Regions from separate parts of the Pseudoalteromonas sp. S558 genome, predicted to be linked through region 1. Evidence: predicted binding sites of a transcription regulator. Region 1 holds the regulator's gene; each other region holds the start of a gene.
The links. The regulator sigma-54, encoded in region 1, starts transcription at its own class of promoters, with help from an activator protein. The targets are predictions, from matches to a motif close to GTTGGCACGNNNNTNGNNT.

Region 1 (5,819 bases):
TTTCAAGTAGCATTAATGCGAGTACGCTATCACCCGCTGCTTCTTTTTCGTCTTGGAACAAGGTTATCGAAGCGTCAAACTTTACGGCTAATTGAGCTAATACAGTTGCAGCTCTAGCATGTAGCCCTAATTTGTTTTGTATTAAAAAGGTATCTTCTAAGCGCATACGTTACCCTACCTAAGCTGAACTGATTATTATTTTATGTGAAAATTATTTCTCTTGTTCTCGGTGGCGAATTTTTACATTGGGGTGTGTCATCGCAAAGCTTTCACCAATTGTTTGTGCTAAATACACTGAGCGATGTTGCCCACCAGTGCAGCCAATAGCAATCGTTAGGTAACTGCGGTTATTTCGTTCTAAATGCGGTAACCATGTTTGTACAAAAGTTTGAATTTGCCATGTGAACTTTTGCACTATGCTATGACTCGCTAAATAATCTTTAACAGGTTGATCTAAGCCATTTAACGGTTTTAACTCAGGCTCCCAGTGAGGGTTTGGCAAGAAGCGTGCATCAAATACATAATCTGCTTCTTTAGGGATGCCGTGTTTAAAACCAAACGATTCAAACGTGACAATAAGCTGCTTGTCTTTTTTTCCTAATATTTTTTCACGAATAGATTCAGCAAGTTGATGGACACTTAAGTCACTTGTGTCAATCATATAATCGGCTCGAGTGGTTAGCACATCAAGTAATTCTTTTTCTTTTTTGATTGCCAAATCAAGCGGCAGTGAGTCAACCGATAGGGGATGTAAGCGGCGTGTTTCAGAGAAACGTTTTATCAGTGTTTGATCTTCGCTGTCTAAATAAAATAAGGTAGGCTTTGCAAAACCGGGTAAGTATTCAAGAATATCATTAAACTGTTCTTGTTCCTTAGGAAGGTTTCGTACATCAATGCTCACTGCGATTTTATCGTAGTTATCAGAAACGCTGCGTACCAAAGAAGGTAACAGATTTAACGGAATGTTATCTACGCAATAATAACCTAAGTCTTCAACAACGCGTAAAGCAACCGACTTTCCAGAACCCGATCGGCCACTTATGATAATTAACTCCATTTATCACCCTTTATATTAATCACGATTGCTTAACAATAACTTGATACAGTTCGGTATCCGTTTTTGCACTGCGCAATTGCTTACAAAATTCTTTGTCGTTAAGTTTATCAGCAATGGTTGCGAGAGTCTTTAAGTGCTGCTGGTTATCACCATCTGGTACTATGAGTGCAACAAAAATATCAACGGGACGATTATCAATTGCATCAAAGCTAATAGGTGTTTCACTAACGAGTACTAAGGCTAAGGGCTCTTGTGCACCGCTCATTCGCCCGTGAGGGATCGCTATGCCTCTACCTATACCAGTACTGCCTAGCTTTTCTCTACTTAGTAAAGCGCTAAGAATATCTTGTTGAGAAAGGTACGGAAGCTTATCGTGAGCAAGTTCGCTGATAAACTCTAAAATTCTTTTTTTGCTATTAAAAAGGACCGCAGCTTTGCTGCAGTCCTGGCATATAAGTGAGCTTAATTTCATCATATTAGTGTCGAGCAAGCTTCTCTTTGTGTTTAATTACTTGGCGATCGAGCTTATCAATCAGCGAATCGATGGCAGCGTACATGTCTTGATGCTCAGTTGAGGCAAATAACTCAGCACCACTAACATGTATTGTTGCCTCTGCTTTTTGGCTTAGTTTTTCTACATCAAGAATGACATGAACATTATTAATATGATCAGAGTGTCTTTCTAGCTTCGCAAATTTGGTATTTATATAGTCTCTTAGTGAATCAGTTAATTCTACGTGACGACCAGTTAAGTTTAGTTGCATAAGCATTACCCTCTTTGTTTTGCGTCTTAAATCAGACTTTTTCGCTGATTTGACGGTGGAATAGCCAGAGATTCGCGATATTTTGCGATTGTACGTCTCGCTACTTTAATTCCTTGCTCAGCCAATATATCCGCTATTTTGCTATCACTCAATGGTTTTGCTGAGTTTTCTGCAGCGATTAATTTTCTGATAAGTGCACGTATTGCTGTAGATGAGCATTCACCGCCATTTTCGGTACTTACATGACTTGAGAAAAAGTATTTAAGCTCAAATATACCCCGAGGTGTATGCATATACTTTTGAGTGGTTACACGCGAAATAGTTGATTCGTGCATTTCCACCATTTCAGCAACATCATTTAAAACCATAGGTTTCATGGCCTCAGGACCATGTTCAAAAAAGCCTTGCTGCTGCTTAACAATGCAGTTAGTTACTTTTAATAATGTATCGTTTCTACTTTCTAAGCTTTTAATAAACCATTTAGCTTCTTGTAAATGCGAGCGTATAAACTGGCTATCACCGCTTGATTTAACCGTGCGAGACATCGCAGCATATTGGCTGTTTACGCGAATTTTTGGCATGCTATCTGGATTTAGTTCAACAACCCAGCGGCCTTTAATTTTTTTCACTGACACATCAGGAATTACATACTCAGACTCTTCCCTAACAATCGTATCTGCAGGCTTTGGGTTTAGCGTATGAATGAGTGTCATTACTTCTTTAAGCTCTTCTTCTTTGAGCTTCGTTTTTTTCATTAATGTACGATAGTCGCGAGCTGCTAATAAGTCTATGTGCTCGGTTAAAATCATTTTTGTTTCATTAATATAGGGTGTTTCTTTATCAAACTGGTTAAGTTGAATGCACAAACACTCTTGTAAACTACGCGCTGCTATACCTACAGGATCAAATAATTGAATGCGTTTTAAAACAGCTTCTATTTCATCAAGTTCAACTTCATTATCATCTTCGTTTTCTTGGTTGAAGCTTTCGAGAATCTCTTCACAACTCAGTGTTAAAATGCCTGAATCATCTACTGCTTCTACAATAGCAATCGCAATCGCTTCATCAGTAGGGCTAAATGGCGTTAGTTGAAGTTGCCACATTAAATACTCGTGGAGCGTTTCCGTAGAGGCACCTTGGTATATAGACTCGTCTTCAGGCATTGGACCTGATGAGGAGGCTGGAGCTGCACTCATGTACTCGTCCCAGCTAACATCCATCGCCATGTCGTCACTTACCGTATCTTTAGCAAGTGCTTCGCCGCTGTCTTGTTCGTATTCGCTTGGAGCATCGTCGGCAGATGCGCTAACTGTTATATCATCGGTGTCTGCTTTTTGTTCATTTTTACCTGCAGCGTCTTCAGAATAGTCTTGTTCCTCAACCTCTAAAAGTGGGTTGCTGTCGAGCGCTTCTTGTATTTCTTGCTGGAGATCCAATGTACTGAGTTGCAACAAACGAATAGCTTGTTGCAATTGTGGAGTCATTGTAAGTTGCTGGCCCATGCGCAGCTGTAGTGATTGCCTCATGTATCTCTAACAATCCTTTTATGTTGTTATAATTAATACTAGCAGATGCTTAAAGACATGGCGTAAATGTTACAGCCTAAATTGCTCGCCTAAGTAAACATCGCGTACTGTTTTGTCATTTAATACGTGTTCTGGAGTACCTGATGCAATCAGCTCTCCATGAGAAACAATGTAGGCTTTTTCGCAAACATCAAGGGTTTCTCTTACGTTATGATCGGTAATTAACACACCAATCCCACGATTTTTAAGATGTTCTATGATTTTTTTTATATCAAGTACAGAGATTGGGTCAACGCCCGCAAACGGTTCATCTAATAATATAAACTTGGGATTAGCCGCTAATGCGCGGGCTATCTCTACGCGGCGACGTTCACCACCCGATAACGCCATACCTTGGCTGTCACGGATATGTTGAATATTAAATTCGTCTAATAAATTATTTAGTGTATCTTCTCTTTGCTGCTTCTTAAGCTCTTTACGTGTTTCTAAAATTGCCATTAAGTTTTGATAAACAGTTAGCTTTCTAAAAATTGAAGACTCTTGTGGTAAGTAGCCTATGCCTAATCTAGCACGACTGTGCATAGGTAAAAGAGTAATATCGTTATCGTCGATAGATATTTTTCCTTTATCGCTAGGTACTAAGCCCACAATCATATAAAACGTGGTGGTTTTACCAGCGCCGTTTGGGCCAAGTAAGCCAACAATACTGCCAGCTTTAACTTCAAGGCCGACGTTTTTTACAACTTCACGGCCTTTATAGCTTTTGGCTAATAGTTCTGCTTTTAATGTGCTCATGGTTGGCCTTTATCGCTTGTTTTACTTTTTTTAGCTTCAATAGGCACTAAAATTGTGTGAACGCGATCCGTTGAATTTTCATCTTTTTCAGCGCTAATTAATTGCTGTTCTATGTCGTAAGTAATACTTTTTGCATTTATTTTTTGCCCAGCTTGCGATACTTGCGCATTACCAACAAGCGTTAAAAAACGCTTAGATACATCGTAACGCACTTCATCAGCACTTGCGCTCATAGTCGTGCCGTCGGGTTGTTTTTCTTCAAAATGTGCCGGACTGCCTGTGGCAATTAATAGCTGCTTATTATCACCGAGCTCTTCGCGTTTGTGTACTTCTAAGCGGTCGGCGGTAATGCGGCGATTTCCGTGAATAATTTCAACGTTTTTCTCGAAAATACCCACATTGGCTTTTAATTGGCCTTCTTGTTTATCGGCACTTATTGAGATTTGGTTGGCAGCCGGTTGATTCGACTGCTCTGCTGCATTACTGTTAAATGCTAATAAAAACGTTGGGATAATAAGTATTTTTGAAAATTTATTGGTCATAATATATGGTTCGCGTATGGTTAATAAGTTTTATCACTTCGGTTTTTAGATCGGCTTCAAGGCCTTTACCAGTGATCTTTAAATTAGGTCCAGTTACAACTACAGGTTGCTCTGAGCGCATTGTCAGTAGCTTTATATCTACTTGAATATTATCGGCATCGATTTTTTCTATCATTGCTTTATCGGTTAGATTTTTAGCGACAACATTACCTTCTAAAATTAATTGTTTACCTTCGTACAGGGTTGCTTCATCAGCATTAATGCGCCAAGCCTGTTTTTCGTTATATAAAGTAAAAATAGGTTTTTCAAAAAAGGTAAAACCTAATTGTTGATATAACTCCATTTTGGCAGCAGTCACTTTGTGACTTATTTTGCCCTGCTCATCATACGCAGTTTGTTTTAGTTCTATTGCAGTATAATCAGGCTCAGCTATAACCTCAGATGCGCTCTGTGTAGTAATGTTTGTTTGCGTAAAATAAGGGTACCAAAGCCAAACCATACAGCTGATGAATAAAACGCTTAATATTATGCGCGCTATATTCATGAACTTGTACCTTGTGTGGTCAGTGGGTGCCCATTTTCTAGCATTAATAAGTCTGTAAGCTCTCTTACTGCACCGAAGCCGCCAGACATTTGTGTGGTGTAGTGTGACAGGCGCTTAATTAGCGGGTGAGCATCGTTAACAGCGACTGCAAAGCCAACTAATTCCATCACTGGCATGTCAGGACCATCATCACCAATATAAGCAATTTGTTCATCCGTTAGATCAAGTTTATGTTTTAGTTCTTCATAAGCAACGAGTTTATTTTCTTGACCTTGGTAGATGTGTTGTATGGTCAAGCTACTCATACGGTTTTGTACAATTTGCGAGTGACGTCCAGTAATAACCGCAACGTTAAAGCCGCTATTAATGAGCGCTTTTATACCAAACCCATCTTTAGTATTAAATGCTTTTAGTTCTTCACCTTGGTTGCCTAAGTAAATACGCCCATCAGAAAATACACCATCAATATCGCAAATAAGCAATTTTACTTTTTTAGCACGTGCTTTAGCATCATCGCTTAGCGGTTGATAGAGTTCTTCAAATTGCATTTATAATACTCCTGCTTTCAATAAGTCTTGCATATTTAGTGCA
Region 2 (5,819 bases), on a different contig from region 1:
GTGCCGCAGGTATGATTAAATTAGCTGCAAACCAAACCGTTGCGCGTATGCTAGAGCGTGATGATTTTAAAAAGCGTTATGGTAGTGGTCAGCCGATTGCAATACATGAATTTTTATACCCTTTAGTGCAAGGTTGGGATTCTGTTGCGCTTGAATCAGACGTAGAACTTGGTGGTACCGATCAGCGCTTTAACTTATTAATGGGCCGCGAGCTTCAAAAAGTTGAAGGTCAAAAACCACAAACAGTACTTATGATGCCATTGCTGGAAGGCACTGATGGCGTTCAAAAAATGTCTAAATCGCTTGGCAATTACATTGGCATTACTGATGCGCCAAATGATATGTTTGGTAAAATAATGTCAATTAGTGACGTGCTAATGTGGCGTTACTACGATTTGTTAAGTGCGCTTTCTATAGACGAAATTGCAGCTCAAAAAGAACGTGTTGAGCAGGGAACTAACCCACGCGATATCAAAATTGAACTGGCAAAAGAGTTAATAACTCGCTTTCATAGTGCGGCTGATGCGCAAGCAGCCCATGACGATTTTATTCAGCGTTTTCAGAAAAAAGCGCTACCAGATGAAATCCTTGATATGACTGTAACAACTGAAGATGACACTATTTTGATTGCTAATTTACTTAAAGAAGCAAACTTAGTAGCAAGTACTTCAGAAGCAATGCGGATGATTAAGCAAGGTGCGGTTAAACTCAATGGTGAAGAGAAAATCACTGATACTAAACTTGAAATAGCAAAGGGTACAACGGCTATTTATCAAGTAGGTAAGCGCAAGTTTGCAAACATTACGGTTGCTTAAGCACAGTTTAAAAACTAAAGAACCAGCTTAGGCTGGTTTTTTTGTATTTGTACTTTTAGTCTAGACAAGTAATTATACCAAACTGCATAAATCTTTGATCAATTTAACGAATTAAATTGCACTATAACGTCGTTAAAAATTTTTATTTAGAACAACTAGATACAAAAATTTTTGCCTAGTTCTAGCGTAATTTTCTTAACGTTAAATAGACCCCACATATAAGCAGATTGGTATTAAATTATTTTTAATACTTCAACAGCCACAATTACTAACAACCAAAATGCACGAATTTGGTTTAACCTATTAATTATAGTCGGCACATCATCTGCAACAGGAAGTCTGTCAGTACCAATACGCATTTTATTAAATCGTTTGCCAAAATATATCGCAGGTCCCCCTAATTGTATTCCCAGCGAGGCAGAAAAAGCACTTAGCAGCCAACCGGTATTTGTTTGATAAAAGTGCCTGCCGTAATGCTTTATATAATGTACTGCGAGTTTACTTTCATTACTGATAATCACCGTGAATGCAAGTAAACGTATAGGAATAAACTCTATAGCAAAGAGAATCAATTTAAGTGGTGCTAAAAAAGGACTGTTGGGAGTTATTTCAGAACGCCATGCATATTGAATCAAAGTTAATAATCGATAGGCGAGCACAGCTATTGGGCCAAGTACTAAAAATATAAATATAACAACAAAGTAATAACGAGCGCTGCGTAATATTAAGCTCTCTATGAGTGCTTTAATAATTCCAGGGGCAGAGAGTTGGCTCACATCACGGGCCAGTAGCGGCTTTAAAAGTTCGCGAGCAGCAGATTTTTGGTTTTGTTTAGTTAATTTTGCAATGCGAATCGCTTTTTTTTCTACGCCTTTGCTTTCTAGGCAGAGGTATAAAATAAGCCCTGCGAGTAGCTCAGGGTAAAAAGCAAACTCTAATATTAGTACAACAATAATGAGTACAATACTTAAAATAAGCGTGCTAGCTAGCATTGCGGCCAAGTATTGATAGTTATCAGGTTCTTTAGGTTTATAAGTACGCTTTCCAATTGCGCGAAAAATAGCGACTAAGGCTGTACTTGGATGATACCAACTAACTAAAGGAATAAAGCGCTCAGCAAGGAGCGCTATAATAAAGGCAATAAAGTCCAAATGGTTTTGAACAATATTGCTAAGCATTTAAAGCTTAACAGCGGTTAGTTTTTCTAGAAGTGCAACAACCATTTTAGATGAATTGATTGATGCGGTTTCTAGGTATTCTTCAAACGACTGCGGAGATTCTTTGCCGGCAATATCTGACATCGAACGGATAACCACAAACGGGGTGCTCAGTGCAAAACACGTCTGCGCTATTGAAGCGCCTTCCATTTCAACAGCAAGCATTGTAGGAAAGTCATTACGTGCTTTATCAATACGTACAGGGTCACACATAAATGTATCACCAGTACAAATTAGACCTACTAAGGTTTTAACATCACTAATTTGTGTAATTGTTTGCTGCGCAGCTTCAACCAATTTAGGGTGAGCTGTAAAGCCTGCTGGCATTTGTGGTACTTGGCCAATCTCATAACCAAAAGCAGTTACATCTACATCGTGATGACGCACTTCTGATGAAATTACTACATCGCCAACGCTAAGTGATGGATCAAAACCACCTGCAGAACCCGTATTGATAACACAATCAGGTTTAAAGTTATCAATAAGTAAGGTAGTTGCAATAGTTGAGGCTACCTTTCCAATACCAGATTGAACGAGTGTGACTGTATTACCAGCCAATTCGCCAGTATAAAAAGTGAAACCTGCTTTAGTCAAAATTTGTGGATTTTGCATGGCTTCACGCAAAATTTTAACTTCTGGCTCCATTGCGCCAATAATACCAACGTTCATAGTTTTAAATTCCTGAGTTTGAATAAATTTATTATACGTGAAGTTAGTTATAAAAAACAAAAAAGCGAGCAGTTTTAAACAGCTCGCTTTTTTATGTATTAATGCCCGATTTAAATTTCAGCTAATGCAGTAGAATGAGCTTTAGCTTGCGATGGTGATAGCACCGCTGGTTTGCTGACGCGGTTACGAACAGGACGCTGCGTTTGTGAAGAGCCAAGCTTACCAAGCTTAAACATAATGGCATCGCGCACTTCTGAAGGGCGATACCCTGATTTTACTTTCATACGAATATGTGGAATGCCGGCAGCTTCTAATGCCCCATTAACAAACCAATCTCGCTGTGCTTTATGACCGTCTTTATTCGCGTTGTTTACGAGATCAACGGCAGCCACTATGGTCATTTTTTCTTTATCTATTAATACAAAATCAAGCTGTTTGTTTTTTGCCTTAGCAATTGCTGCTCGTTTAGATTTAACAGATAAACCTTCTTTGCAGTCAATCACATCGATTAGCTTAACGCGGCTAACTATTTTGTATTGGTCGCCAACAGCACGTTCAAGTAAATTTAAAAACGCACTTTCTACTTGCGTAAATACACTTTGCTTACGCGTAAAAGGATAAGGGTTTCCGCCATCATCATTAAACTTTGACACAAAGATTGATGCGCCTATCACTAATACTAAAATTGATAATAAAGCGAACTCCATACGGTAACTCCACAACAACAAATTGACACTAATTTTATATAGCAATTTATGTGCCTAAATAGTGCCAGTTAAGAATTTACCGCCGTATCTTATTTATATGTAATTGAATTTACGCTTTGTATCCGTTTTCAATTCCTTTCACTGCTATCGCGACGGCATCGTGAGCATGTAATGATTCGTAATGATTGATTTGCAACCAATAATCGGCATGGTTGCTTGCTTCAAGACTCGCTTTTATTTTGCGAGCTGCGTCTTCACAAAACATCAGGTTTTGACCATTTAGGCGAGCAAATTCCTGTTCGTCTTCTCGCTTTACAGCAGCCTGAACAGGTGTTTTTAGCTCATTTTCAAGAGTATTAATTAAGTTTACAACATCAAACTCGTTAATATCACGGTTGAGTTTAACCTTTACATTAGCAATTGAACGCTGAGAATGAGGTGTTGCAACAATACCTTGCGTAGTACCAAGCCATTCGTGAACATCTTTTTGACTTAATGTATCTTGATTGAATTTTTCGTTAAATGCATTTTGTATAAGCTGACGCGCGAGAGCTGCCGAGCATGGGCAAGTTGATGAGTAGGTAACATCGACGGTTAACTCATAGCTAATTATATTGTGCTCAATAGTACTGGTTAATGTTAATGGATAGCTCTTCCAGCCGACTTTACCACTCAATAGTGATTTTCGACGCAGTGGTAATTCAAATTTAAATTCTATTTGCGCTTTGTCACTGAGATTTTCATGGCTACTAATAAAGGTATTGAGTGTGTTAGCTAACGTCTGCGGATTAACTTGTTGCTCGGTTGAAAGTACATCGAGTGCTAAATATAAGCGCGACATATGAATGCCTTTAGCATCTTCTTTATGCAAGTTTACAAATGCGCGGGCTTTCGCATTAACGGTAACAGGAGCAAGGTCGCGCGATTCAAAAATAAATGGCAGCTCAATTTCAGCCATGCCAACCCAGTCTAACTTACCGGTTTGTAAGGCGGGAGCCGTGTCGGCTATGTCGGGCATGTTAGTTTGCATGGTATGTTACTCGTTATTAGCAATGATAAAGCGACGTATTTTACATGAAATAACCACTGGCTGAAACGAAGACTTTTAACTGTCGCTATCTTCAAAGGTGAATTTTTTCTATTTTTGTCGCACAACATGAAAATAGCGAATAGAAAAATGCTAAAATCGGCGAAAATAATATGTTTAGTATTTTGTTCTGCTCTATTTATATTTAAGCACACAGCTAAGAGATAAACTTAACTATGACCGATTACTCTTTGAGCCCTTGGGTTCGAATTCTTTCTAGCCTGATAACTCGATTTGGTGAGTTTAAAGCGGCCGTTGCTTGCTATACGCTATTTCTGACAGCGTCGCTTATTTTATCAAGCATGTTTTATTATGTGGCTGTAGGGGAAATTCACCTTGTTGATATTTTAGCCGTCATCTTTTTTACCGCAGTGGTTTCTCCGTTAGTCATCAGTGTATTATTAAATTCAATTCGTCAATTAGATGCTTCGTATGCTTATCTTGATAGTGCTACTAAGCAGGAAAAACTATTAAACCAAACACTCAAAGATAACATTAGTCGATTAAATGTTGAGATCGACGAACGTAAAATGGCGTTTCATGCTAAACACCGTGCAATTGAAGAGCTTCGTAAAGAGATAGCAGAGCGTAAAAAAACGCAGCAAGAGCTTGCGCAGCAAGGTATGTTATTACGCTCAATTGTTGATTCGTCCCCTGATTTATTTTATTACCGTGATAATAATGGCGTATTTGCGGGTTGTAATAAAATGTTTGAAGAGGTGATGGGTAAAACGAGTGCTGAGCTTATTGGTAAAACGGCAGAGCAAACGTTTCCAAGTGAGTTTTTGTCTGAAGTACTAGAAACAGATAAGCAGGTAGAGCAAACCCATCAAGCGATAACAATTGATGTTGGCTACGATGTTGAAGGTGAAAAACGTTGGTTTGAGTTGCGTAAACTTCCTTTCATTAATGACGAAGGTGATTATATTGGCTTACTTGGCTTTGGCCGTGATATTACGAGCCGTAAAGAGGCCGCTCAAGCACTCGAAACCGCCTATAAAGATAAAGGGAAATTTATTGCCACCCTCAGCCACGAATTGCGGACACCGCTAAATGGTATTGTAGGGTTAACGCGTATGCTGCTTGATACCGATCTAGATAAACAACAGCGTAGCTGGAGTAATACTATTTTTTCGAGCGCTGAAACGCTAGGTAATATTTTTAACGATATTATAGATCTAGACAAAATAGACAGAGAGCAGCTTGATATAGCAACTAATCCTATTAATGTCTCTGACTTTATAAACGATGTTGTTAATTTTGCGGGACTTATTGCTGAGCAAAAAGATCTTGAATTTAATATTGAGCGCAGCGGTATGCTTGA
Region 3 (5,819 bases), on a different contig from region 1:
GTTGCTCGGTTTTTACTTAGCCCACTAGGTTACAAACCTCACGTCGCGATTAAATCGCCCCTAAATTGAACAAATTTTAATCTACAAAGGTCAACAGGCCCTATTATCATCGAAGAAAAAGCAGCTGGTTAGCTGCTTTTATATATCAATTAAGAGTTTTCAGTGGCTCTTTATTGTACTTTAGAAAACTCTTCTTTAGAAATCTCACCATTTCCGTCAGCATCTAAATCATCAAAGATTTTCACAAGTTGAGGATTTACTTTTGCTTCTTCCATACTAATTACGCCATCGCCATTACCATCAAAAGAGGCAAAATCTACTGCCGCATATGCCACTGACGAAGATGCTAGAACCAAAACTGCAAGTGCTGTGTTTAATGTTTTCATAATAATATTCCTAATAAGATGAGAAGTCCTTTTCAAAGATCCCTAATTGTGAAAAATGTTTAATTTAAAAGGGTGACTTAATAATTAGCGAACTCTTCTTTAGAAAGCTCACCACTACCATCGGTATCTAGCTCAACAAATTCAGCCATTAAGTCAGCATCAACTGCCGCTTCGCTTGGGCTAATCGTGCCGCTACCATCTATATCAAGGCTATTAAAGTCTGATGCTGCAAATGCAACTGAAGAAGACGCTATAGCCATAAGTGCCAACGCTTTATTTAAATGTTTCATAACTTAATCCTTCATATTAAATGTTCTATCAAAAAAATGAGAGCTCGAACTTAAACCGTAATTTTTCACTTCCTTGTTATCCTCTTTCGTAAGCTCCCTTGCCTACTTAGGTTGTCTTTGGCAACTCAGGATCAATACCTTTAATTAAGCTTTAGAAAATTCTTCTTTTGATAACTCACCATTTTGGTCAGTATCAAGCTCGGAGAACATGCTCATTAGCTTTGCATCTACCGATGCCTCAGATTGACTAATTGTGCCACTGCCATCCACATCTAATGTATTAAAGTCGGTTGCTGCAAACGCGGCTGAAGAAGAGGCTATTGCCATAAGTGCTAGTGCTTTATTTAATGTTTTCATAACGTGTATCCTTAAAATTTTTGAGTAATGTCAGGGCGCTTATGCCACCCCGTAGCGTTAAGCTTATGCTTTTGAAAATTCTTCTTTTGATAACTCACCATTTTGGTCTGTATCAAGTTCAGAGAACATGCTCATTAATTTTGCATCTACTGATGCCTCAGCTTGGCTAATGGCCCCACTACCATCAACATCTAACGTATCGAAATCAGTTGCTGCAAATGCAGCTGAAGAAGATGCTAATGCGATAAGTGCTAAAGTTTTATTAATGCGTTTCATAATATGTATCCTTCAAAGTTATGTTTATGCGATTAAGTAGTTCACTTTAAATCACGTTTTGTTTAGTACACCCAGACTATTACAACTTAGATGCCAACTTTTAAAAGTTATTTATTTTCAATGAGTTGACTAACTTTAGGAGTGAGGAAAGCAAATTGTTCAAGATTTTTTGTTGCTTTTTGGCAACAGGGTTTCAAGCAAAAACAAAAACACCTTTAAAAACATAATGTTAAGAAGATTAAAAATACTACAGTTTATAAATTTAGATACTTAAAAGATGATTTAACATTGAAATTTAGCTAAACCTTAGCTGAACTTTTTTTTATAAATACAATTGGAAGGATTTTTTGAAATTTAAATTATTGTTTTATATGGTTTATTATTTTATTTGGTGATGGTTAAATAATTTTTCTGCAAAAAAATAATAAATCACTAGTTTGTTGCATAATAGCGAAACTTAGCTTTCATCAAGTTCAGAGTTAAGCATTGAGGGATCAATAAAGTGCTCTCTCATGAAAGTTCTCATTTCGTCTTCGCTGGCTAATAACTTAATACCGCACTTAGCGCCCGCCGAATAGCCTTTAACGCTGCACACTTCACCTGCAAAGTTTTTACCACTGCTATCGAGCATAACAGTGCATTGCATATCTTTTATATTTTCAAGCGCTTGATCGCTTTTGATATCAAACATAACGCCAGTTAATGAAACGTCTTTGATCACTCCATCAAGCACTCTTTCGTCACTTAACTTAAGTTTAGCTGGCAATAAAGTAGGGATACGTGCTTGTGAACGCAGATCAAATAACTGCACGTGTTTAGGAAAATTAATAAAAACCAGCCTAGCAGGATGAGAAGTAACCGACATAACTTGTTGACGAAATGCTATAACTTGCCCACCACTACCTTCTATCAACGCTCTTACTACCACCATCACACCGTCACGCAAATAATCACTGGCTGCAAGCAATCGTTTAGAATTGGGGTAATTTAAAATAATAAACTTATCATCAAGCAAACCAACTAATTCAGTTTTAACACGCTTACTACTTGTAGGTGTTAATATTTCTAGGTCGACTAAGCTGCCTACACCTATATGCTTTAGCTTTTCTAAATTTGCTGGCATATCCCTTTCCCAATGATGTATTTACTGACTTTTTTACCCACGCCAAAACGTTGGTGTAAATAGTACCAGTAGAGTAAATATTTCGAGGCGACCAAACACCATTGCAATAGTAAGCAACCATTTAGCGCCATCGGTTATAGCACCATAGTGTGATGCAACGTCACCCAAACCAGGGCCTAAGTTATTTAAACATGCGGCAGTAGCTGAGAACGCCGTTATGTTGTCCATACCAGTCCCCATAAGCGCTAACATAATAATAATAAACACTAATGCATAAGCAGAAAAAAATCCCCATACCGCTTCGACGACTTTATCTGGAAGCGCCTTTCGACCTAACTTTATAGAATATATAGCACGAGGGTGTACTAAACGATTGAGCTCACGCACACCTTGTAAATAGAGTAAAAACACACGAACCACTTTCATACCGCCACCGGTAGAACCCGCACAACCACCAATAAAGCTCGAAAATATAAGTAATATTGGTAAAAACAATGGCCATGTTGAAAAGTTATCGGTAGCAAAGCCCGCTGTAGTACTCATTGATACAGCTTGAAATAAAGCCTGATCTAGCGTTTCATCACCATTAGCGTATATCTCATTTGATGACAGTACCGTAAAACAAATAACCACCAGCGCTAATTGAATACACAAAAATACTTTAAACTCAGGGTCGCGCAAATATACCTGTACATTTCGACTGGCTACCGCTGCGTAGTGCAATGAAAAATTTATGGCTGCAATAATTAAAAAGAACACACAAATAAAGTTAATAACTGGGCTGTTAAAGTGGCCTATCGAGGCATCATAAGTAGAAAACCCACCAATGGCTACGGTTGAAAACGCATGGCAAATAGCATCAAACCAATCCATACCAGCCGCCCAATAAGCAAGCATACACGCAGTAGTAAGTGACACATAAATATACCAAAGATGTTTTGCTGTATCAGCAATACGCGGGGTCATTTTAGAATCTTTTACAGGCCCTGGTATTTCAGCGCGATATAACTGCATTCCACCAACACCAAGCATAGGCAGTATCGCTACAGCGAGTACAATGATCCCCATACCGCCAAACCATTGTAACTGTTGGCGATAAAACAATACGGATTTGGGGAGGTATTCAATCCCCGTCAGTACGGTTGCACCTGTAGTTGTTAAGCCTGAAAATGCCTCAAACACCGCATCTGCAAATGATAGGTTGGGTTCTTGTAAAAATATGAGCGGTAAAGATGCGAATGCACCTAATACCAACCAAAACAGAACTACGATTAAAAACCCTTCGCGGGCTTTTAAATCTCCGTTTTCGTGGCGGTTCGGGTAATAAGCCATTAGGCCAATAACAATACTGAATATAAATGCTAAAACAAATGGAACACCACCACCGTCTTTATAAATTAAAGACACCAGTGCCGGTGGCACCATGGTAATACTAAACAGCGCAACAAGTTGGCCAAGAATTTTTATGATGGTACGAAATTGCATTTAGCTTATCGCTTTTATTATTAGTAAATTCAGGCTAAGTAGTGTCAGCCTGTTCAAATTAAGTGGTATGCATTAAATGCAACTTGTGTAGGTTATTACTCTTTAATAGTTAACTCAACTGCGCCGTGGCTTAAATCAAAAATATCTTTAATTGCTTGTTGTGCTTGGCGGCTATCAATCGTGATCACCCATTCAATATTAGCAGTAAATTGCTTATCAATATTAAGTACTTGGTAGTTGCTCTTTAGCCGCTGCTCAATCGCGCCTTGCATGCTGTATTCACTACTTCCTGTAATTTCAATACTGGGAACTTTAAGCACCGTTTGCAATTTTACTAATGCATTATTTAATGAGCCACCATAAGCACGTACTAACCCACCAGTACCTAGCTTTATACCGCCAAAGTAACGCGTCACTACCGCTGTTATTTCGCCAAGGCCCGAACCCATCAACACATTAAGCATAGGCTTACCCGCAGTGCCATTTGGCTCACCATCGTCCGAAAAACCATAAACATGGCTACCACCTGGATTACCCGCTACGTGCGCCCAGCAATTATGACGAGCGTCTGAATATTTTTCTTCAATACTTTTAATAAATGCTTTTGCGCAGGCTAAATCTGGCGTGTGTGCAATATGCACAATAAAGGTGCTTTTTTTAATTTCTTCTTGATGAAACACATCCGCTGCAGGGTATTTATATTCTGACATACTTTACTTAACCAATATTCAACCAAAAAAATGGGGCCTTATGGCCCCAATTATTCAAACATAGATAGTATCGTTAAGCTAAGTCTAAATCACGCGTCATATTTTCTAGGCTGTCTTCATGAACGATAATATTATCTTCAATGCGGATACCACCAAACGGTTTAAACGACTCAACCTTTTCCCAGTTAATGAACTGCTTATTATCGGTTTGTGCTAAATCACCAAGCAATGAGTCAATAAAGTATAAACCTGGCTCAATAGTAAACACTTGGTTTTTTTCAATCAGCCGCGTACAACGTAAGAATGGATGTCCTTCTGGCGAAGGTTGGTGAGTACCCTTTTCGTCACTCATAAAGCCACCCATGTCGTGCACTTGTAAGCCTAAGTGATGACCTAAACCATGCGGGAAAAAAGTAGAGGTAATTTTACGCTCAACAATTTCTGCCGCAGGTAGGTTAACAATTTTAAAGTCACTTAATATTTGCGCAATACGGTTATGACACTCAACGTGCAAATCGCCATAAAGCATACCAGGCTTCAAACCTTGACCTAATTCAATTTGCTGTACTGTCATCGCATCCACAAGCTCAGAAAACTCACCCTGCTTTTTAAAATCATAAGTACGGGTAATATCAGCTGCGTAACCATTAAAGTTTGCCCCAGCATCGATTAAAAATGAGTTATGGGTATGTGGTGCTTCTGGATCAAAGTGCGTGTAATGCAAAATAGCGCAGTTTTCGTTAAGTGCAACAATGTTGCCATACGGCATTTCATTTTCACTCTGACGTGTAGCCATTAAGTATGCTTGCTGAATATCAAACTCGCTACCACCATTAAAAAAGGTATCGCGTGCAGCTTTGTGTCCGTCTACTGCAATGCGGTTAGCGTTGCGTAAACATTCAAGCTCGTACTGCGTTTTATAAGCGCGGTGGTAATGAAAATAGTTAAGTACAGGCTCTGGGTTCATAATACTAAAACCAAGTGCTTGCGCTACTTCTATATATTCGCCCATATAAGCGTATTTAGCTTTATCGTATGGCAGTAGCTTTTCAACTTGATCAGGTTGTAGCAGTAGTTCTATATCAAAATACTCAGCCCAAAAATCACGAGGTTCGTCCGGCACTTTATGCCAAAAATCAACAGGACGATAAAATATTAGTTTTGGCTTGTCGTTACCATTTACCACAATCCA
Region 4 (5,819 bases), on a different contig from region 1:
ATTCTGGCTCGTATGCTTCAACCTCAATATAACGATATTTATTAGGTAAATCAGGAATATCAACTACCTTTTCAGGGAACATAATCACCATGCGCTCAACTAAATTAGCGAGTTCACGAATATTCCCTGGCCACGCATGCTCTTTTAGACTATCAACAGCACGCTCGGTAAATTTAGCCGTTGATCCTGTTTGATCATTAACACGGCGCATTAACTCTTTTAGCAGCAATGGAATATCATCAGCGCGCTCACTAAGCGATGGATTTTCGATAGGAAATACATTTAAGCGATAGTATAAATCTTCACGAAAACTACCTTCTTCAATCATATTTTCTAGGTTACGATGCGTTGCAGCAATTACACGTACATCTGCCTGAATCGCCTTAGTACCACCAACACGTTCATAGCTGCGCTCTTGTAAAACACGCAATAACTTTACTTGCATTTGCAATGGCATATCGCCTATTTCATCTAAAAATAGCGTGCCACCTTGTGCTAGTTCAAATCGGCCTTTACGCGCCGAAATAGCCCCTGTAAATGCGCCCTTTTCATGGCCAAACAATTCACTTTCTAAAAGTTCAGCTGGGATCGCACCACAATTGACTGGCACAAACGGCCCAGCGCTTCTTTTTGATAGTAAATGTACATTGCGCGCAACAACTTCTTTACCAGTTCCCGATTCGCCTAAAATTAAAACATTTGCGTCAGTTTTTGCAACTTGCTCAATTAAAAAGCGTACATCCTTAACTGCATCGGTTTCACCCACAAGGCCATCAAAAGTTTTATGCGGTTTAGAGTGTTTATGGTCACTGGGAAGCATTCGCTGATATTGCTGACAATCGTGAAGCAACTGCGTTGTTACTTCATGACTAAATGGCTCACAAATAAGTCCGACTACATTGGCGATACTAAGTAATGGTTTTAGCGTTTCGCCTATTAGCAAAAATGGCAGTGTTGGATAACACTTAATTAAGCTTTCATGATCGAGTGATTGCAAGGCACCTAAAATTACAATGCATTCTTTTTGTTGATACTTCGCACATTCTTGCTCAAAATTTGCTTCGTCTAAAAGTTGAACGGCTTCACCAATAAAAGTAAGTGATGCATTTAACCCTATCGAGCGGTTGTTATTATTATCTAAAATCAAGATCATATATAGCGAGCCATAATTTCACTAATTTATTTATTAATGAAATTGTAAGCCAGTAAATTTTGGATGCAAGCACTAGCGGCAATTTTTTGACATTAACGCCAAAAAACAGACATATAAATCAAAAAAGCAGTACTTAATAACTAATTAATAACTCTTTACAATCTAGGCATGCACATTAAAGTACTAAAAAATGCTAATTTACATTAAGAGTGTAAATATACCTAACGACCCAACACACGCAAATAACTTGCAATAGTAGTTTTATATCAATAAGAGTAAAATATTTGAAATATGGCATGCATTTTTTTAAAGAAACAAACTTATTTGCCGATAAGTAAACGTTATGTTCATTTTGGAACTAAACTTGCTTAAGGTTTAAGTATTGTAATTAAATTTCTAGGAATTACCTATATGGCACACGCGTCGATAAATAAATACCGTCAAGTCACTGTAAGTAGCGTTAAAGAAATGACGCCTTATGACCAAGTCAAATTAGTGTTTGCAAATATTGTTGGTAAACTTTCAGCAGCAAAAGGCTTCATCCAGCGTAAAGAGTTTGATAAGAAAGGAATTGCTATTTCAGACTGTATTACATTGCTTGGGGCATTACAGCAAGTCCTGAATTTTGAAGGTGATAATGCAGTATCTACAAACTTAGACTCTTTGTACGACTATTGCCAGCGCACGCTTTTGATGGCCAATATGGAAAATAACATAGATAAGCTTGATGAAGTTATCGTGCTGATCAAAGAGATTAAATCAGGTTGGGAAGCAATTCCTCTAGAGCATAGATCTTAGGATTAACCATGTTAGGAAAGTCAATTACTGAGCTATCAATAAACGATTGTCACACCCGTGAACTATGTTTAAAACTTATAGAACTATTATCAGATGACGAAGTGCTGCAAGTTGAAAGCGCTACTCACGCTCATAATGATTTAGATAGCCATTTGAAAGAATCTATCGCAAAAGATGAAAACTTTTATTCCGCCGCAGAGCTTGAATTAATAATTGATCTAATTGGAAAACTATCTGCTAAAATAGAATATGCTAAACAACAAGTTGCAGAAAAAATAATAAGTAAGCAAAAAAGCAATAACGCGGTCAATCAATACAAAGCCAACTCTTAATTTAGAGTATTACTAACTATTAACTAAGCATCCAACGGAGATATACAAAATGTTTAACGGAAAAGTTGTCTTCATAACGGGTGGCACAGGTTCATTCGGTAAAAAGTACGTTAAAACGTTACTTGAGCGTTATCAGCCAAAAAAAATCATAATATTCTCGCGTGATGAACTAAAACAATTTGAAATGCAGCAAGAGTTTGATCAACCTTGTATGCGATATTTTATCGGCGATGTTAGAGATAAAGCTCGCTTACAAAGAGCAATGCGTGGTGTGGATTATGTAATTCATGCAGCAGCACTAAAGCAAGTCCCTGCCGCAGAATACAACCCAATGGAATGCATAAAAACCAACATTAATGGGGCTGAAAATGTAATTGATGCAGCACTTGATAACAATGTTGAAAAAGTCATCGCGCTATCTACCGACAAAGCTGCAAATCCTATTAATTTATACGGTGCCACAAAATTAGCATCAGATAAATTATTTATTGCAGCAAATAATATTGCAGGCGGTCATAGGACTACATTTTCTGTCGTGCGCTACGGTAATGTTGTGTGTTCGAGGGGCTCTGTAGTGCCTATTTTTCAAAAATTTATTGATGAGGGTCGTGATCACATTCCGATTACTCACCTAGAAATGACACGTTTTTGGATTAACTTGCAGCAAGGTGTCGATTTTGTTTTAACCAATTTTGAGCGCATGTTAGGCGGTGAGATCTTTGTTCCTAAAATACCTTCAATCAGAATAATAGATCTAGCAAAAGCCATGGCACCAGACTTACCTATAAAAGATATAGGGATACGACCTGGAGAAAAGCTTCATGAAGTTATGTGCCCTGCCGATTTATGCTTTGAAACCTATGAATATCATGATCATTACCTTATAGCACCGGGTATTAAATTTAGTAGCCGAAGTAATGACTTTACTGTAAATGCTATTGGTGAAAAAGGACATAAGGTTCCTCAAGGCTTTGAGTATAATTCATTAAATAATCATCATTATATGAGCATTGATGATATAAAAATGTTTAATACACAAGCACTCCTTTAAACAGCAGGTAAACATGATCCCTTATGGTAAACAATCTATATCACAAGCTGATATAGATGCTGTCGTTGGTGTATTGGAATCAGATTGGCTGACCCAAGGGCCAAAAGTGCCAATGTTTGAATCGGCAATTACAAACTATTGTAATGTCGACTTTGCTTGTGCGACAAATAGTGCAACCTCTGCGTTGCATATTGCGTGTTTAGCATTGGATGTTGGCAAAAACGATATAGTATGGACGTCACCCATTTCATTCGTTGCGTCGGCTAACTGCGCTTTATATTGTGGTGCAAAAATCGACTTTGTAGATATTGATTTAACGACAGGTAATATGTCAGTTGTCGCACTTGAGAAAAAATTAATTAATGCAAAACAAAAAAACTGTTTGCCAAAAGTAGTTATACCCGTTCATTTAGCTGGTCAATCATGCGATATGCTCGTCATCCATAAGCTAGCAACGCAATACGGATTTAAAATAATTGAAGATGCATCCCATGCAATAGGCGCTCAGTACTTAGGTAAGCCAGTTGGAAACTGTCAGTTTTCAGATATTTGCATATTTAGTTTCCACCCCGTTAAAATTATCACTTCTGCCGAAGGGGGTATGGCTGTAACAAATAATGAATACATAGCAAAAAGATTAAAACGCTTAAGAAGTCACGGAATTACAACTGATCCTACTGAAATGACAGAGGCAAGCCATGGTCCATGGTATTACCAACAAATTGAACTTGGTTTTAATTACCGGATGACCGAACTACAAGCTGCGTTAGGTGTTAGTCAAATGCAGCGGCTAGATGAATTTATTTTAGCCAGAAATGCTATCGCCTCTATTTACACTCAAGCATTTAAAGCACAACCGTTAAATCATTTAGCGCAATCAGATGCGTGTTTATCTAGCTATCATTTGTATATTTTACAGCTGGAGGACAAAGCAGCTCATCACACCTTAATTTGTGAATTGCGTAATAGAAAAATAATGAGTCATCTGCATTATATTCCTATACATATTCAACCCTATTATGTTGCTCTTGGTTTTAAAGAAAGTGATTTTCCTAACGCGATTGAATATTACCAAACGTCACTTACCATCCCACTGCACCCTGGATTAACGCAGTCAGAACAAGAATTTATTATTCAGACGATTAATGAGTTAGTATGAAATTAGCCCTAGGAACTGCACAGTTCGGTTTAAATTACGGTATTAGTAATGACCAAGGCCAAGTTAACGTTGATGAAATTAAGCAAATGCTCACTCTGGCTAAAGCATCCTGCATTACTACACTTGATACTGCTTTAGCATACGGAAATAGTGAAAAGAACATTGGCACGTCTGGTTTTAGCAATCACTTTTCAGTCATAACAAAAATATCCGCTAGCAGTCATTTAAGTATTGAAGAACAAGTACAACTTAGCCTTTCTAATCTACAACGTGAAGAATTAGATGCTGTTTTATTTCATAATATCGACCCTTTATTAAATAACGCTGGTAAAAATCACTTCAAGCAATTAGAAGCATTAAAAGACACTGGCATCATTAAACGTATCGGCGTGTCCATTTACACTCCTGAACAACTTAGTTTACTTAGTGACATGTATAATTTAGACATTGTACAAGCGCCATTGAACTGGCTAGATCAGCGTTTTATTCAACCCGAAGTAACAAATTTACTAATAAAGAAAAATATAAAGTTACACGCTCGTTCGATTTTTTTGCAAGGGCTGTTACTACAACCAGAAATTCAAAAGCGTGCTTATTTTTCTCAGTTCGGTCACCTTTTCTCAAAATATAACGCAATTATTGAAGAGTTAGAATGTGATTATCTTACATTCGCAATGGCCATTGTTGCTCAAAAGGCACCACATATTGAAAGCGCCGTAATAGGTTGCTGCTCAAAAAACCAATTAACGCAATTAATTCAGCGCTACGCCGACGCTAAAAATCTAAAACTCCCTTCTGATGACGTTTTAAACTCTTTAGCGACCTCTGAATTAGCGCTAATTAACCCTTCTCTGTGGGTCAGTTAAGATACAGCCGGAATTAAACATATGATAAACGCCTTCATGCAAACCAGAGTTAGCTCTTCGCGCCTACCAAGCAAAGTACTTAAAAACCTTCACGGTTTACCTATGTTTGTACAGCAAGCGAAACGAATACAGCAATGTAAAAAAATAGATAAACTGATTGTTATAACAAGTACTGAAAAAAGTGACGATATACTTGAAGTTATTTGTAAAGAAAACAATTTGTTGTGTTTTAGAGGCGATTTAAATAACGTACTTAGTCGCTATTATTATGCACAACTTGCTTACCCATGCGAGCACGTAGTTAGAGTGACCGCCGACTGCCCAGTTATAGACTCTGCACTTATAGATCATGTTATTAATGCGCATCTAATTAATAGCAATGATTACACAAGTAACTGCTTGAAAAGCACATTCCCAGATGGTCTTGATACGGAAGTCATCAGTAAAAACGCACTCCTAG

Region 2: CWB66_RS02145 (DUF2726 domain-containing protein) is a predicted target of sigma-54. The motif match lies at 3,448-3,466, and genes of this name have one in related genera.
Region 3: CWB66_RS07260 (EF-hand domain-containing protein) is a predicted target of sigma-54. The motif match lies at 1,389-1,407, and genes of this name have one in related genera.
Region 4: fliS (flagellar export chaperone FliS) is a predicted target of sigma-54. The motif match lies at 1,505-1,523, and genes of this name have one in related genera.

Annotation. Positions count from the first base shown of each region.
Region 1 covers NZ_PNDU01000077.1:61,911-67,729, reverse strand. Annotated here, with positions in the region: gene CWB66_RS06255 (HPr family phosphocarrier protein) at 1-166, opposite strand, end outside; gene rapZ (RNase adapter RapZ) at 212-1,057, opposite strand; gene ptsN (PTS IIA-like nitrogen regulatory protein PtsN) at 1,077-1,529, opposite strand; gene hpf (ribosome hibernation promoting factor) at 1,534-1,821, opposite strand; gene CWB66_RS06235 (RNA polymerase factor sigma-54) at 1,848-3,347, opposite strand; gene lptB (LPS export ABC transporter ATP-binding protein) at 3,417-4,142, opposite strand; gene lptA (lipopolysaccharide transport periplasmic protein LptA) at 4,139-4,684, opposite strand; gene lptC (LPS export ABC transporter periplasmic protein LptC) at 4,674-5,228, opposite strand; gene kdsC (3-deoxy-manno-octulosonate-8-phosphatase KdsC) at 5,225-5,776, opposite strand; gene CWB66_RS06210 (KpsF/GutQ family sugar-phosphate isomerase) at 5,777-5,819, opposite strand, start outside.
Region 2 covers NZ_PNDU01000023.1:21,225-27,043, forward strand. Annotated here, with positions in the region: gene tyrS (tyrosine--tRNA ligase) at 1-815, shown strand, start outside; gene CWB66_RS02135 (cobalamin biosynthesis protein CobD/CbiB) at 1,049-1,993, opposite strand; gene mtnN (5'-methylthioadenosine/S-adenosylhomocysteine nucleosidase) at 1,994-2,701, opposite strand; gene CWB66_RS02145 (DUF2726 domain-containing protein) at 2,812-3,408, opposite strand; gene folE2 (GTP cyclohydrolase FolE2) at 3,518-4,438, opposite strand; gene arcB (aerobic respiration two-component sensor histidine kinase ArcB) at 4,672-5,819, shown strand, end outside.
Region 3 covers NZ_PNDU01000089.1:49-5,867, forward strand. Annotated here, with positions in the region: gene CWB66_RS07245 (EF-hand domain-containing protein) at 171-386, opposite strand; gene CWB66_RS07250 (EF-hand domain-containing protein) at 464-676, opposite strand; gene CWB66_RS07255 (EF-hand domain-containing protein) at 821-1,033, opposite strand; gene CWB66_RS07260 (EF-hand domain-containing protein) at 1,097-1,309, opposite strand; gene CWB66_RS07265 (flagellar brake protein) at 1,767-2,432, opposite strand; gene CWB66_RS07270 (TrkH family potassium uptake protein) at 2,466-3,917, opposite strand; gene CWB66_RS07275 (YigZ family protein) at 4,013-4,627, opposite strand; gene pepQ (Xaa-Pro dipeptidase) at 4,701-5,819, opposite strand, start outside.
Region 4 covers NZ_PNDU01000221.1:472-6,290, forward strand. Annotated here, with positions in the region: gene CWB66_RS14920 (sigma-54 dependent transcriptional regulator) at 1-1,153, opposite strand, end outside; gene fliS (flagellar export chaperone FliS) at 1,565-1,951, shown strand; gene CWB66_RS14930 (hypothetical protein) at 1,960-2,283, shown strand; gene pseB (UDP-N-acetylglucosamine 4,6-dehydratase (inverting)) at 2,333-3,334, shown strand; gene pseC (UDP-4-amino-4,6-dideoxy-N-acetyl-beta-L-altrosamine transaminase) at 3,348-4,493, shown strand; gene CWB66_RS14945 (aldo/keto reductase) at 4,490-5,359, shown strand; gene CWB66_RS14950 (cytidylyltransferase domain-containing protein) at 5,396-5,819, shown strand, end outside.